DNA from 3 places in the Saccharopolyspora gloriosae genome. Region 2 is predicted to be linked to each of the others. Evidence: riboswitches for the same ligand, from Rfam matches in the RefSeq annotation. Region 2 holds a riboswitch; each other region holds the start of a gene.
The links. Region 2 has a riboswitch for cobalamin ahead of cobN (cobaltochelatase subunit CobN). Riboswitches for the same ligand answer to the same signal wherever they lie in the genome.
Positions count from the first base shown of each region.

Region 1: it holds a riboswitch for cobalamin, as region 2 does, so the genes downstream of both, BJ969_RS11040 (Rossmann-like domain-containing protein) here and cobN (cobaltochelatase subunit CobN) in region 2, are expected to answer to the same signal.
Region 3: it holds a riboswitch for cobalamin, as region 2 does, so the genes downstream of both, BJ969_RS10800 (ABC transporter substrate-binding protein) here and cobN (cobaltochelatase subunit CobN) in region 2, are expected to answer to the same signal.

Region 1 covers NZ_JACHIV010000001.1:2,491,770-2,496,658, reverse strand. Annotated here, with positions in the region: gene BJ969_RS11050 (MFS transporter) at 1-991, opposite strand, end outside; gene BJ969_RS11045 (PLP-dependent cysteine synthase family protein) at 988-2,091, opposite strand; gene BJ969_RS11040 (Rossmann-like domain-containing protein) at 2,088-2,930, opposite strand; cobalamin riboswitch at 3,081-3,249, opposite strand; gene BJ969_RS11035 (class I SAM-dependent methyltransferase) at 3,556-4,889, opposite strand, start outside.
Region 2 covers NZ_JACHIV010000001.1:5,026,614-5,031,502, forward strand. Annotated here, with positions in the region: gene cobG (precorrin-3B synthase) at 1-1,386, opposite strand, end outside; cobalamin riboswitch at 1,984-2,117, shown strand; gene cobN (cobaltochelatase subunit CobN) at 2,240-4,889, shown strand, end outside.
Region 3 covers NZ_JACHIV010000001.1:2,433,812-2,438,700, forward strand. Annotated here, with positions in the region: gene BJ969_RS10790 (caspase, EACC1-associated type) at 1-233, shown strand, start outside; gene BJ969_RS10795 (cytochrome P450) at 376-1,566, shown strand; cobalamin riboswitch at 1,843-1,973, shown strand; gene BJ969_RS10800 (ABC transporter substrate-binding protein) at 2,057-3,073, shown strand; gene BJ969_RS10805 (FecCD family ABC transporter permease) at 3,070-4,104, shown strand; gene BJ969_RS10810 (ATP-binding cassette domain-containing protein) at 4,101-4,859, shown strand.

The DNA of each region.
Region 1 (4,889 bases), 2.5 Mb from region 2:
TCATGGCCTGCCCGACGGTGAACAGCACGATCGCGATCACCACGGGCACGAACGCCAGCGCCGTGCCGAGCGCGCCCGCCACCGGGAGGCGCTCCGGCAGCACCGGGGCCGCCAGCATCAGCGGCACGAACGAACCGCCCATGCAGCACAGGCCCAGCACGATCGACCGCCCGGAGCTCCACCGCCGGCGGCACCACTCGGTGATGCGGACCTGGCCGAACACGCCGATCGCGGTGGACACCCCGAACACCACCGCGATCGACCACGCCGCGCCGGACACGCGCTGCGCCTCCAGCGGCAACGTCAGGTAGAGCTGGTTGTAGAGCGCGAAGTACGCCGACAACGACAGCGTGAAGCCGAGGAAGCGGCGGTTGAGCACCACTTCCCGCCAGCTGCCCAGCACGCTCTGCTGCTGCGGCTCGACCTCCCGGTGCGGCAGCACCAGCAGCTGCGCGGCGGTGAGCACCGCGAACGCCACGCACGCCACCAGCGCGATGACGCGGAAGTCCACCGCCAGCAGGGCCGCGCCGAGCAGCGGCCCGACCAGCGTGCCCGCGTGCTGGAAGACGTTGAACACGGCGAACACCTCGGCTCGCCGCTCCCCCGCCTCGTGCATCAGGTAGGTGCGCACCGCCGGGTTGAACAGCGCACCGGCCAGCCCGGTGAGGATCGCCGCGGCGAACAGGCCCGGCAGCGAGGTGAACACGGCGAACAAGCCGAACGACACCACCCGCAACGCGCAGCCCGCGATGATCATCGGGCGGCAGCCGAGCCGGTCCGCGGCGGTCCCGCCGAGCAGGAACATGCCCTGCTGGCTCAGGTTCCGGACACCGAGCACCAGGCCGACCACGGCGGCGCCGTAGCCGAGGTTCCCGCTCATGTACGCGGCCAGGAACGGCATCAGCATGTAGAAGCCGACGTTGATGCCGAACTGGTTGATCACCAGCAGCTTCGCGGCCGGGGACAGCCTGGCGAACGCGGCGCGGTTCATTCCCGCACCTCGCAGACCGGGCAGCCCGCCGAACCGGCGGTGCGATGGGCGCAGGGATCGACCACCTTGCGCGACCTCCTCCAACTCGTCTTGCTGTCCACTTCGGACGGAATTCCGTCCGTTTCGGATGGTTCGGTGACCGGATCGGGCAGGTTCTGGGCGGCGTGGAAGTCCGCGTCGTAGATCGTCCGCCAGTACCGGTGCGGCCCGTCGGGGAACACGGCGGCGACTCGGTCTGAGCCCAGTTCGCGCGCGCACCAGGACGCGACCAGCGCCACCGCGCCGGTGCTCCACCCACCGGTGGCGAACGACCCCGCAGCCAGCCGCCGGCAGCCCGCGACGGCCTCCGCCGCCCCGACCCAGTGCACTTCGTCGAACGCCGCGTAGTCCACGTTGCCCGGGTGGATGCTGCTGCCCAGACCGCGCATCAGGCGCTTCACCGCCGGATCGCCGAACACCGTGGAGCCCGCCGCGTCGACCCCGACCAGGCGGGCCTCCGGACGGTGCTCGCGCAGCACCTGCGCGATCCCGGCGCTGTGACCGCCGGTGCCGACGCTGCACACCACGACCTCGACGTCGTCGAGCTGGTCGAGCAGTTCGCGGCCCAGCCCGTGGTACCCGGTGACGTTGTCCGGGTTGTTGTACTGGTCCGGCCAGTACGGGTCGGGCAGCGTCGCCATCAGCTCCCGCACCCGCTCCAGCCGGGCGCGCTGCCAACCGCCCACCGGGTGCGGCGACCGCACCAGCTCCACCCGCACGCCGTAGGCGGTGAGCAGGGCGCGGGTCATGTCGTCGAGCTCGTCGTCGGCGACGACGACCACCGGATGCCCCCACGCCACCCCGACGCACGCCAGGCCGATCCCCAAGGTGCCGCTGGTGGATTCGACTACCGTGCCGCCGGGGCGCAGCTCGCCGCGCTCGCGCGCGCCCGCCAGCATCGCGTGCGCCGCCCTGGCCTTCATCCCGCCCGGCGCCACGCCCTCCAGCTTCGCCCAGAAACCCGGGTGCTCGAAGGCGATCGGGGTGGTGACGCGCAGCAGCGGGGTGTTGCCTATCAGGTCCAGCGGCGACTCGGACCGGGCCGGTGCCCGACCGGTCATCGCGGCGCCTCGTAGGTGTGGATCGTGGTCTCCTCGCCGGAGAGCCAGAAGAACGGGTACGGCTCCGCCGATAGCGCCTGCACCGGGCCGCCGAGCAGTTCCCGCAGCACCGCGGCCCCGGTCTGGGCGAACAGGGTCAGCGGCAGGTCGCGCGCCGCGCAGGCCGCGGCGATCTCGTCGAACGTGCCGTTGCCGAGCACCATTCCCGAGGCCAGCACCGCGTCGGCGCCCTCGATCGCGGCCGCGTGGTCGGTCAGGATCGGCTCGTCCCACTCGGTCCGGCCACCCTTGAGGTCGCACGGAACGCAGGTCAGCCCGCGCTCCCGCAACGCGGCGAGCAGCGAGTTCACCACGCCGATCACCGCCACCCGGCCGCCCTCGGGGGCCCGGGTGATCGCGGCCACCGCGCGGGCCCGCGCCATCGACTTCGCCAGCGAATCCCCCGCCGGGACCCGTACCTGGCGGGCCAGCGGGTGCGCGCCGTGCGGAGTGGTCGCGGCGAGGTAGGCGTCCAGCGCGGCCACCCGGACCGGGCGCAGCGGGTGCGCCAGCAGTTCGGCGACGCTGCGCCCGACGGTGTCGCGCACCGCGTCCTCGTCGAGCGCGCCGGGTTCCACGGCGCAGGAACCGACGGCCGGGCCGACCCGCACGCTGAGCACGGTGTTGACGTAGCCGGTGCCGCGACCGGTGTGCCGGGCGGCCTGCACGGTCAGGAACGCCACCGCGGCCGTGGTCTGCTGCGGTGTTCCCCCGTCGGCGCCGCAGAACGCGCCGGCCAGAGCGGACTCGATCAACGAGTCCGAATAGGACTGATCAGTGGTGGCAGGAACAGGACGCACGTGTCTCCCGAAGCCGGTCCGGTCAGCGACGATCGAAGGCGGGCTACGCCCGGGGGAGACCACAAGGGTCCGAGGGGAAAGTTGCGCCCGTCGGGCGCGATGCGTCGATGCGCAGCACCACGTACCTCCTCCGGAGCTCCGCGACCCCGTACGAATCGGTACGACGATGCCAGTGTCCTGGCTCGTGGATCAGAACCCTGGCCTCCGGCCTTCCCACCCTGTCGGGCAGTGGCACGGGTGGAGGCGGGCTCCCCACTCACAGTGGCGGGACCGCGCCGGAGTCACACCGGCTTCCTGAACACCGTCGCTTGAACGGGTGAAAAGTTCGCAGTCCCGCTGAGGAATGTCAAGTGCGCCGGACGTCGGAACGCAGCAGCGACGACACGCGGAAACTGCGTCCGCGCAGGTATGAGCGCCGGAAAACCGGCGCCGCCGAAAGAACTATGACGTCGATGACCCTTGCCGGAACATCGGAGCGGATGCTCGCGCGGTGTTCCGGCAAGGGCCGTGCGCGACGTTCGGCCGAGCCTCCGCGGAACGAGGCGCCCGAGACCGTCGGATAGTCGGCCGGATTGGTTCCCGGCAATTCTGGAAAAAACCGGGCGAAATTCCGCCGGAGCGCGGATCAGACCGCCACCGCCCCCATTCCGCCGCGTCCGACGGCCCGGCGGCGGGCGGTGAGGTACAGGAAGGAGCCGGGCCCGCTGGAATCCACCACGTCCAATCCGACCGACCCGAACGCCTCGGCGATCGTCTCCGGTTCGAACGACCGCAGCCCGAACACCCGCTCGTGGCAGCGCTGGAAGTAGCGCTGGAACGCGCGCGTCCCCGGCCGGTAGGTGGTCGCCGTGAAGGTGCCCGCCGGATGCAGGCAGCGCGCCACTTCCGCGATCACCCGCTGCGGCTCGGGCAGCAGGTGCAGCGCGTCGGAGCAGTTCACCGCGCCGAGGAAGGCGTCCGGGAACGGCAGCGCCCGCGCGTCGCCCTCGGTGAACAGCACGCCCGGGACCGCCGCGCGCGCCACCTCCAGCAACGGCGCCGCCGAGTCCAGGCCGAGCACCCGGTCCGGGCCGACCTGCTCGGCCAGCACCCGCGTCCAGCGCCCGGTGCCGCAGGCCACGTCCAGCACCGGCCCCGGCGCCGGGCGCAGGTTCCGCCGCAGGTAGGCGTCCTCGTCCCACGCCGTGACCGACCGGTCCCAGTTCCCGCCCGGTACCGCGCCCGACTCCGCGCGCAGCAATTCGATGCGCTGGCCCGCCGTCGACTCCTGCTCCAGCAGCCGCCGGTAGGCGCCGGACGCGGGCGTGACGGGTTCCGGCGGTTCCGGCAGCTCCGGCCAGCCGAACGCGTGGTGGATCTCGTGCTCGGCGCGCGCGCCCTGGTAGGCGCGCAGCGCGGCGGTCTCGGCGTCCCACAGCTCGGCGAGCTCCGCACCGGCTCGGACCGGACCGGTGATCGGCGCGAGGCTCCCCCAGTGCGCCGGGGACGGCCAGGCCCGGCCGATTCCCGCCGCACAGCTCGGATCGGTGAAGTCGGGGACGGTCAAGCAGCGGCGGAGCCGGGCGGCGTCGTGCTCGTCCAGATCCGCCGGCAGCACCGGCGAGATCCGGTCGCGCTGCTCCGGCAGGTGCATCAGCAGGTGCAGCAGCGCGGTGCGCAGGCACGGCTCGGTGTCGGCCCGCTCCAGCAGCCGCATCGACGCGTCGAGCCGGTCGCCGAGCACGCCCTTGATCTGTCCCGGCAGGTACGAACTGCTCTCGTCGTCGCCGAGCAGCACGCCCAGCAGCAGCGCCACCCGCGCCCGGTTGGGGTGCGGGGAGCCGGTGAGGACCTCGACCGGGCCGACCAGGTCGGCCGGGCCGGCCGCCGCCGGGTCGAGCAGCTCGCGGGCGAGCCGGGCGAAGGCGACGTCGGACACCTGCGGGTCGTGGTGCACGAGCGCGGCGCGCAGTCCTCCCC
Region 2 (4,889 bases):
GGCGGGTTCGCCGCCGACCTCGTAGCCGGCCTCGGTGGCCAGCACTTCCACTCCTCGTCCCGCCGGTCGGCCGCAGCGGCGCGAGCAGCCCGCCCAGTGCACCGGCAACGCGCCGGGCCGGGCGGCGCGCGCCGCGTCGGAGCGCACGTCGGCGAGGGATTTGGCGCAGCCGGGGCTCCCGGTGCACGCGGTGACCCCGGCCAGCGGCGCGGCGGTGTCCACCACGAAACCGGCTCCGTCCATTTCGGACAGCAGGGTCGTCGCGTCGTGCTCGGGGATTCCGGGCAGCAGCAGGGTGCGCCACGGCGTGAGCCGCAGCGGGCGGTCCAGGGCGGCCAGCGCCGCGACCTGCTCGGCGTTCAGCCTGCCCAGCGGGGCGCCCAGCGCGAGGCTCACCCGGCCGTCGCGGCGGTGCAGGACGCCGAGATCGGCGTGGGTGGCGACGGGCTCGACGGGACGACCCGGACCGGAGTGGCACGTCGTTGCGGGAGAAGACCCGACGCCGCCGGCCGGTTCCCCCACGCCGGGGGCGGAACCGGCGCGTTCAGCGGCACCGCTCGCGCTGATGGGCCGCTCGGTGCGTTCAGCCGATCCGCCGGCTGCGGCAGGAACGGTCCCGGCACGCTCAGCGGAACCGTCCGTGCCGGGAGCAGATCCGGTGCTGTCAGCGGACTCCGCGCCGGTGTCGGCGATCGGCGCACCGTCCTCCGCCGGGCCCGGTTCGGCGATGACGCGCGCGGCGATCAGCCGGGGACCGTCGGTGAGTTCGGCGAGCCGCCAGCTCGCCGACTCCTGCCGCCGCCGTTCCGCGAGGAACGCCTCCGCCGCGAGCACCGCGGCGCGCGCCGCGTCCGCGGTCGCGACCCGGATTCCTTCGTCCGCACCGGACAGCAGCACCGCGACCGAACCGTCCGCCGGGGCGAGCCCGATGTCGGCGGCGAGCCCGGCGACGTCGCCCCGCCCGTCGTCCACGGTGAACAGGAACCGCCCCGGCAGCTCCGCGAGCGCGGGCGCCGCGCACAACCGCCGGTCGAGCTCGGTCGCCACCGCGTGCACGTCCAGCGACCCCGCGTCGTCGCAACCGGTGTAGGGCGAGGCGATGATGTTGCGCACCCGCTCGTGCGTCGGCGAGGGCAGCAGGCCCGCGTCGGCCAGCGTCGCCGCGAACTCCGCCACGGCGTGCGGCGCGAGCCCGCGGACCTGGAGGTTCGCCCGCGAGGTCAGCTCCCAGCCGCCGTCGCCGAGCTCCGCCGCGGCGGCCAGCGCCCGCACCTGCCGCGCGTCGAGCCGCCCGCCCGGCACCCGGACCCGGGCCAGGCCGCCGTCGGCGGCCTCGTGCACCCGCAGCGCGCCGGGGCACGCGTCCGGTTCGGCTCGTGGCGGCACGGTTCTCCCCGCTCTCATCGCTCGTGGTCGGTCGGAACTCCCAGCGCACGGCGCGGGTCTCCGGTGGTGCGCGGCCCTGGGCGCGCACCGGCGGTCGTCGATACTACGGCCAGGCCTCGTTGCGGACGCAAAACGCGATGTGCCTCACCACAGCCACCCCCGACCCGGCGGCCTCCCCCGCACGACCGCCCCGCGAACCCCGGCCGGACCTTGTTCAAGCCCTCGCAATTTCGCGAGAGATCGACCGCCCCCGGCGTGTCGGACACCCCATGTGGACAACTCGTTTCCCCTGATCAGAAGTGGTTCCACGGCCGGGATCAGGAACGTTCACCTCGATCGGGTCGTTCGATTTCTCGCGAAATTGCGGGAATCGTCCACAACGTGACGAGTGGGGGCGGCGTGCGGGGGTGCGCCGGTGTCGACCGAGTTCGCGGTGAGGGGATTCCTCGGCGAGCGCTCGTGTCCGGTGGGTGACCGTCGCGCGAGCGTTCCGCCGAACGGCGCGGTGCCACGTGCGTGATCTCTCGCGCACCAGCGCAGCAGGCCACTTGACGAACGATCGCCCCGTTGCGGAGAGTGGTCGACGGCGACGAGTGGAGGAAGCCGGTGCGAGTCCGGCGCGGTCCCGCCACTGTCACCGGGGAGCGGACTCCGCACAACGAAGGTCACTGCCCGCGCACGTGCGCGGACGGGAAGGCCGGAGCGAGCGCCGATCCGGGAGCCAGGACACTCCGCGCCGCCACCGCCCGGTCCGACACCGGGTGCCGACGACTCCGGGGCGAGGACCCCGAGGAAGGTTGACCATGCGTCCTGTCCGCATGCCCGCGTCCCTGCTCAGCCGGGAGCGTGCCGCATGATCCTGCTGCTGTCCACATCGGACACCGATCTGCTCAGCGCACGCGCCAGCGGTGCGGACTTCCGCCTCGGCAACCCGGCCCGGCTCGGCGTGGACGACCTGCCGCCGCTGCTGGAGGGCGCCGACCTGGTGATCGTGCGGCTGCTCGGCGGCCGCCGCGCCTGGGAGGAGGGCCTCGACGCGCTGCTCGCAGGCCCGCGCCCGGTGGTGGTGCTCGGCGGTGAGCAGGCCCCGGACGCGGAGCTGATGGAGTGCTCCACCGTTCCCGGCGGCGTGTGCGCGCAGGCCCACGCCTACCTCGCGCAGGGCGGCCCGGAGAACCTGACGCAGCTGTTCAACTTCCTGTCCGACACGGTCCTGCTCACCGGCCACGGCTTCGAGCCGCCGGTGGAGACGCCGAAGTGGGGCCTGCTGGAGCGCGAGCCGCGCAACACCGAGGGCCCGAAGGTGGCGGTGCTCTACTACCGGGCGCACCACATGGCGGGCAACACCGCGTTCGCGCACGCCCTCTCCGACGCCATCGAGGACGCGGGCGGCCGGGCGATGCCGGTGTTCTGCGCGTCGCTGCGCGCCCCGGAACCGGGCCTGCTGGACACGTTGCGCCAGGCCGACGCGCTGATCGTGACGGTGCTCGCGGCGGGCGGTACGAAGCCCGCGACGGCCTCGGCCGGTGGGGACGACGAAGCGTGGGACGTGGGCGCGCTCGCCGACCTGGACGTGCCGATCCTGCAGGGCTTGACGCTGACCTCCAGCCGCGAAGCGTGGCAGGACAACGACGAGGGCCTGTCCCCGCTGGACATGGCCACGCAGGTCGCGGTGCCCGAGTTCGACGGTCGGCTGATCACGGTGCCGTTCTCGTTCAAGGAGAACGACTCGGAGGGCCTGCCGGTGTACGTGGCGGACCCGGAGCGCGCGGCGCGCGTCGCGGGCATCGCCGTGAAGCACGCCCGGCTGCGGTACGTGGAGCCGAAGGACAAGCGCCTGGTGCTGATGCTCTCGGCGTACCCGACGAAGCACTCCCGCATCGGCAACGCGGTCGGCCTGGACACCCCGGCGAGCGCGGTGGGCCTGCTGCAGCGGCTGCGCGAAGCCGGTTACGACATCGGCCCGGAGGACGGTCCGGACGCGCTGCCCGGCGTGGCCGCGCAGGACGGCGACGCGCTGGTGCACGCGCTGATCGCCGCCGGTGGCCAGGACCCGGATTGGCTCACCGAGGAGCAGCTGTCCGGCAACCCGGTGCGCATCCCCGCGAAGCGCTACGCCGACTGGTTCGCGACGCTGCCCGACGACCTGCGCGAGAGCATCGAGGGTCACTGGGGCCCGCCGCCCGGCGAGCAGTTCGTGGACCGCTCGCACGACCCGGACGGCGAGATCGTGCTGGCCGCGCTGCGCGCCGGCAACGTGGTGATCATGGTGCAGCCGCCGCGCGGCTTCGGGGAGAACCCGATCGCGATCTACCACGACCCGGACCTGCCGCCGAGTCACCACTACCTGGCCGCCTACCGCTGGCTGACCGACGAGTTCGGCGCGCACGCCATGGTGCACCTGGGCAAGCACGGCAACCTGGAGTGGCTGCCCGGCAAGACGGCGGGCATGTCGGCGTCCTGCGCGCCGGACGCGGCGCTGGCGGACCTGCCGCTGATCTACCCGTTCCTGGTCAACGACCCCGGCGAGGGCACCCAGGCGAAGCGCCGGGTGCACGCGACGCTGGTGGACCACCTGGTGCCGCCGATGGCGCGGGCGGAGAGCTACGGCGACATCGCGAAGCTGGAGCAGCTGCTCGACGAGCACGCGCAGATCTCGGCGATGGACCCGGCGAAGCTGCCCGCGATCCGCAGCCAGATCTGGACGTTGATGCAGGCCGCGAAGCTGGACCACGACCTCGGGCTGGACGAGCGCCCGCACGAGGCCGAGTTCGACGACATGCTGCTGCACGTCGACGGCTGGCTCTGCGAGATCAAGGACGCGCAGATCCGCGACGGCCTGCACGTGCTGGGCGCCGCCCCGAAGGGCGAGGCGCGGGTGAACCTGGTGCTGGCGATGCTGCGCGCCCGGCAGGTGTGGGGCGGCCAGAGCGGCGCGCTGCCCGGCCTGCGCGAGGCGCTGGGCATGTTGGAGGACGGCAGCGTCGCGCGCGGCACCGTGGACGACGTGGAGACCTCCGCGCACGCCCTCGTCTCCGGCATGGAGGAGCACGGCTGGGAGCTCGGCGCCGTCGTCGAGGTGTGCCGTTCGGTGCTGGGCGACGCCCCGGACGACGTGGTGCGGGTGCTGGAGTTCGCGGTCGCGGAGGTGGTGCCGCGCCTGGACGCCACGACCGACGAGATGGGTGCGACGCTGCACGCCCTCGAAGGCGGCTACGTCCCCGCCGGGCCGAGCGGTTCCCCGCTGCGCGGCCTGATCAACGTGCTGCCGACGGGCCGCAACTTCTACTCGGTGGACCCGAAGGCGGTGCCGAGCAGGCTCGCCTGGGAGACGGGGCACGCCATCGCGGATTCGCTGATCGAGCGCTACCTCGCCGACACCGGCGAGTACCCGCGTTCGGTGGGCCTGTCGGTGTGGGGCACCTCGGCGATGCGCACCTCCGGTGACGACATCGCGGAAGTCCTTGCGCTGATGGGCGTGCGGCCCACGTGGGACGAGGCGT
Region 3 (4,889 bases), 2.6 Mb from region 2:
ATGTACTGCTGTCGCGTGCTGGTGCGACTGTTTCCGCGCTGGGGGGAGTCGTCGGGCTCCTAGTTGGTCCGGGTGCTGTCCTGTTCGCGCTCTCCGGAGGAGTGGTCGTGCTAGGTCAGTGGATGTCGCCGCTCATCGCGTTGTGGACTTCCGCGCTGGTGAACTTCGTCTTCATGCTGCTCGTGTTCGGGTGGGATCATGAAAGCGGTCATCACTTCACGTTTCGGCGGTGACCGTCCGGTCCGGATCGAGTGCGGCGTCCGCTGCCGGCGCCGAGGGCCGACCCGCTCCCGCGGTGTGGTCTTTTCCCCAGCGAATGGGGCCTAACGTCGGCGGCACGCCCATGATCGCTGCCCCGCCGCGGAGGACACATCCATGACCGTCGACGAGCTGCCGCTGCTGAAGTCCGAAGGGTCCGTGGTCGGCAGGCTGAGCCCGCTGATGCGGCAGCTGCGCGAACGCGGCCCCGTCGTCAAGGTGCGCACCCGCGCCGGTGATGAGGCGTGGCTGGTGACCCGGCTCGCCGAGCTCAAGCAACTGCTCAAGGACCGCCGCATCGGCCGCTCCCACCCCGACCCGGAGAACCGGCCCCGCTACCTCGACAGCCCGCTGCTGGACACCCTGGTGCGCAGCGACGATCCGGAGGTGGCGCGCGAGATCCACGTGAAGACCCGCGCCGCGCTCACCCCCCACTTCTCCGCGAAGCGGATGGTCGCGCTGCGGGAGCGGGTCGCCGCGCGCGTCGCCGCGCACCTGGACCGGATCACGGCGTCCGCGCCGCCGGTGGACCTGCACGCGGAGCTGTCGCTGCCGCTGTCGTTCGAAGTGCTCTGCGATCTGCTCGGCGTCGCCGAGCACGACCGGTTCATGGCGATGCTGGCCGGGGCCGGACGGCTCGACGAGTCGGAGAAGGTGGCCGTCGGAGCCCAAGAGCTGTTCGCCTACCTGCAGGAACTGGTCGAGGAGAAGCGCCGCGAACCGGACGAGCACCTCATCTCCGCGCTGTGCGAGGCGGAGATCGACGACGGCACGGTGTGCGAACTGATCTCCACGATCAGCTTCTCGTACCTGGTGACGCCGACGAACCTCAGCGCGGGCATCGCCCTGTTCGCCTCGCACCCCGAGCAGCGCGAACGCGTCGTGCGCGACCCCGGCCTGCTGGAGACCGCCGTCGAGGAGGTGCTGCGGCTGAGCAAGGTCGACGAGTCCTTCCAGCCCCGCTACGCCGGCGAGGACATCGAGATCGGCGGTGTCGTCATCAAGGCCGGTGACCTGGTGCTGTGCGACCACTACTCGCCGTCGTTCGACGACCGCGTCTTCGACGACCCGGAGACCTTCGACGTCGGCCGCAGCCCCAACCCGCACTTGGCGTTCAGCCACGGCCTGTCGCACTGCATCGGTGCCCCCCTCGCGCGCATCGAACTCCAAGAGGTCTACGGAGCGCTCCTGCGCCGCCTGCCCGACCTCACCCTCGCCGTCCCGATCGAAAAGGTCGGCATGCCCACCGATTCCGAAGACGACGAACAAATGGGCAACGGAATCGCAAGACTCCCCGTCACCTGGTGACGTCTGTGTCTTGTCAGCGACGAAGTCGCTGAGCAGCGACCACGCACGCAGCCGGAACACCCGCGGGTTCTCAGTGGCTTCCTCGCGAGGACGGCCTTTTCCCTCGTGGCGGAGCCACTCGGGAAAAAAGATCCCGCAGCGAGGAAGCAACTGAGGTTCCGCCACCCGACCACCTATGCAGGCCGCCCACCCCTGCTCACGGCGAGGAACATCACCTTGATGGAGTAGTGGGATGTCCGGTTAGGGTGCTCGGGAGCCTGTCGCGCCCGTGAGGGCAGGGAATCCGGTCGGAAGCCGGAGCTGACGCGCAGCGGTAGGGGCGATGGGCGAGGACGGCCACGGCCGGAACCACTGGACCTCCCGGTCCGGGAAGGGGCCTCGCCCGGTGAGCCCGAGCCCGAAGACCTGGCCGGCTCCCCGGACCGCAGGCGGTTCCGGGTCGCAGCCTGCCGGACTCCGCGCCTGGGTCCGGGGTGAGGAACCTCGTGCCATGCCGTTCTCGCAAGCCCGCTCGTTACGCCTCGGGCTGGTGGCGCTGGCCGCCGCTGTGCTGGTCTCGTGCGCCGCGCCCGCCGACGACACCATCCGCGGCGAGGCCGCGACGACGGTGCGCAACTGCGACACCGACGTCACCGTCGAAGCGCCGCCGCGGCGCGCGGTGTCGCTGAACCAGTCCACGACCGAGATCATGCTGGCCTTGGGGCTGGCGGATCGGATGGTGGGCACCGCGACCTGGACCGACCCGGTCGATCCGGCGCTGGCGGAGGCGAACTCGCGGGTGCCGCGGCTGGCCGACAACAACCCGTCGTTCGAGTCGGTGCTGGGCACCGAACCGGACTTCGTGCTCGGCGCCTACAAGGCCGTGTTCACCGATGAGGGGGTCGCCGACCGCGAGCGGTTCGGTGAGCTGGGCGTGCCGACGTACCTGTCGCCGAGCAACTGCTTCCCGGAGGAGGCGCCGCTGCCGAAACCGGTGGAGCTCGACGACATCTACCGCGAGGTGCAGGAGATCGCCGACCTGTTCGGCGTCCCCGAACGTGGTCACGCGCTCACCGAGCAGCTGCGCGGCCGGGTCGCGGCGGCGCAGCGGAAGGTCGCCGGGCTCGACTCCCGCGCCGAGACCTCGGTGCTGTTCTGGTTCGCCCGCACCGAATCGCCGTACATGGCGGGTTCCACCGGATCACCCGCGGTCATGACCCGCGCGCTGGGCGTGCGCAACGCCTACGCGGACATCAGCTCGATGTGGCCGCAGGTGTCCTGGGAGGACGTCCTCGCGCGCGACCCGGACCTGCTGGTGCTCGGCGACCTCACCCGCGACGGCGAAGGCGACGGGCTGGCGGCGAAGACCCGGTTCCTGCACGAGGATCCGGCGGTGTCCCGGCTCGCGGCGGTGCGAGACGGGCACCTGATGGGCATGACGGGCACCGAGCTCAACGTCAGCATGCGCACCGTGCGGGGCATCGAACGGCTCGCGGATCGGCTCGTCGAGATGGACCGGCAGCGGTGACGGCAGCGCCGTCAGCGGGGAGACTGCCGCCGGTCGCGATCGTGCTCGCCGGGATTCCGGCGCTGCTGCTGTCGATCGCGGTCGCGGTCACGCTCGGGCCGGCGCACCTCACCGTCGGCGACGTCGGCAGCGTGGTCGCCGATCGGCTGGGCCTGCTCGACACCGACGTCTCCCGCATCGGTCAGGGCATCGTGTGGCAGCTGCGGCTGCCGCGGGCGCTGCTGGCCGCGATCTGCGGAGCCGGGCTCGGCGTGTGCGGGGCGGTGCTGCAATCGCTGCTGCGCAACCCGCTCGCCGATCCGTTCCTGCTCGGCGTGTCCGCCGGAGCGTCCACCGGCGCGGTGTCGGTCGTGGTGCTCGGGCTCGGCGCGGGTGCGATCGGGCTCACCGCGGGCGCGTTCGCCGGGGCGCTGGTGGCGTTCGCGCTGGTGATGCTGCTCGCCTCGGTCGCGGGTGGGGCGGCCGGGCACACGGTGCTCGCCGGGGTCGCTGGCACCCAGCTGTTCTCCGCGCTCACCTCCTACATCGTGATCACCTCGGCGGACGCGGAGCAGACCCGCGGGGTGCTGTTCTGGTTGCTGGGGTCGTTGTCCGGCGCGCGGTGGAACGACGTCGCGATCTCCGCGGCGGTGTGCGCGGTGTGCCTGGTGCTGTGCCTGTCGCGGGCGGGGGCGCTGGACGCGTTCGCGTTCGGGCAGGACGCCGCGGCCTCCCTCGGCGTCCGGGTGGCACGGTTGCGGGCGGTGCTGCTGGTGGCGACCGCGCTGCTGGCCGCGACGCTGGTGGCCGCCGCCGGTGCGATCGGTTTCGTCGGGCTGGTGCTGCCGCAGGCCGCGCGGCTGCTCGTGGGTCCGCGCCACCGCGCGCTGCTGCCGGTGACCGCCGTGCTCGGCGCGGTGCTGCTGGTGTGGGTGGACGTGCTGGCCACGACCATCGCCGCCCCGCAGGAAGTGCCCGTCGGCGTCGTCACCGCGCTCGTCGGCGTGCCCGCGTTCGCCGTGCTGCTGGCCAAGCGGGGGAGGGTGTCGTGAGCCTGTCCGCGCACGACGTGTCCTGGTCCGCCGGAGGCGCGCTGATCCTCGACGGGGTGGGCCTGCGCGTCGACGAGGGCCGCACGGTGGGCCTGCTCGGGCCGAACGGGTCCGGGAAGTCCTCGCTGCTGCGGCTGCTGGCCGGACTGCGGCGACCGAGCTCCGGGGCCGTCGAGATCGGCGGGCGCGCGGCGCCGCAGTGGCCCCGGCGCGACCTGGCTCGCCGGGTGGCGGTGGTGGAGCAGCAGGTGGGCACCGACGTCGATCTCACCGTGACCGAGGTGGTCGCCCTCGGCCGCACCCCGCACCGCAACGGCTGGGGCGGCGCGAACCCGGCCGACGCGGAGATCATCCGGCGGGTGCTGGCGCAGACCGGGCTCGACGCGCTCGCGAACCGGCGCTGGCACAGCCTTTCCGGTGGGGAACGGCAACGCGCGCAGATCGCGCGGGCCTTGGCGCAGGAACCGGCGGAACTGATCCTCGACGAGCCGACGAACCACCTCGACATCGCCCACCAGCTGGAACTGCTCGCGCTGGTGCGGCGACTGCCGGTGACCAGCGTGATCGCCCTGCACGACCTGAACCTGGCGGGGATGTTCTGCGACGAACTCGCGGTGCTCTCCGGCGGTCGGGTGGTGGCCACCGGAACCCCGGCGGAGGTGCTGACCGAGCAGCTCGTGGCCGACGTGTACGGCGTGCGGTGCTCGGTGTCCATTGTGGATGGAAATCCGCACGTGCGATTCCGCGCCGGGTGAAAATCGGCGTTCTGTCGGGTTCGAGCTCGA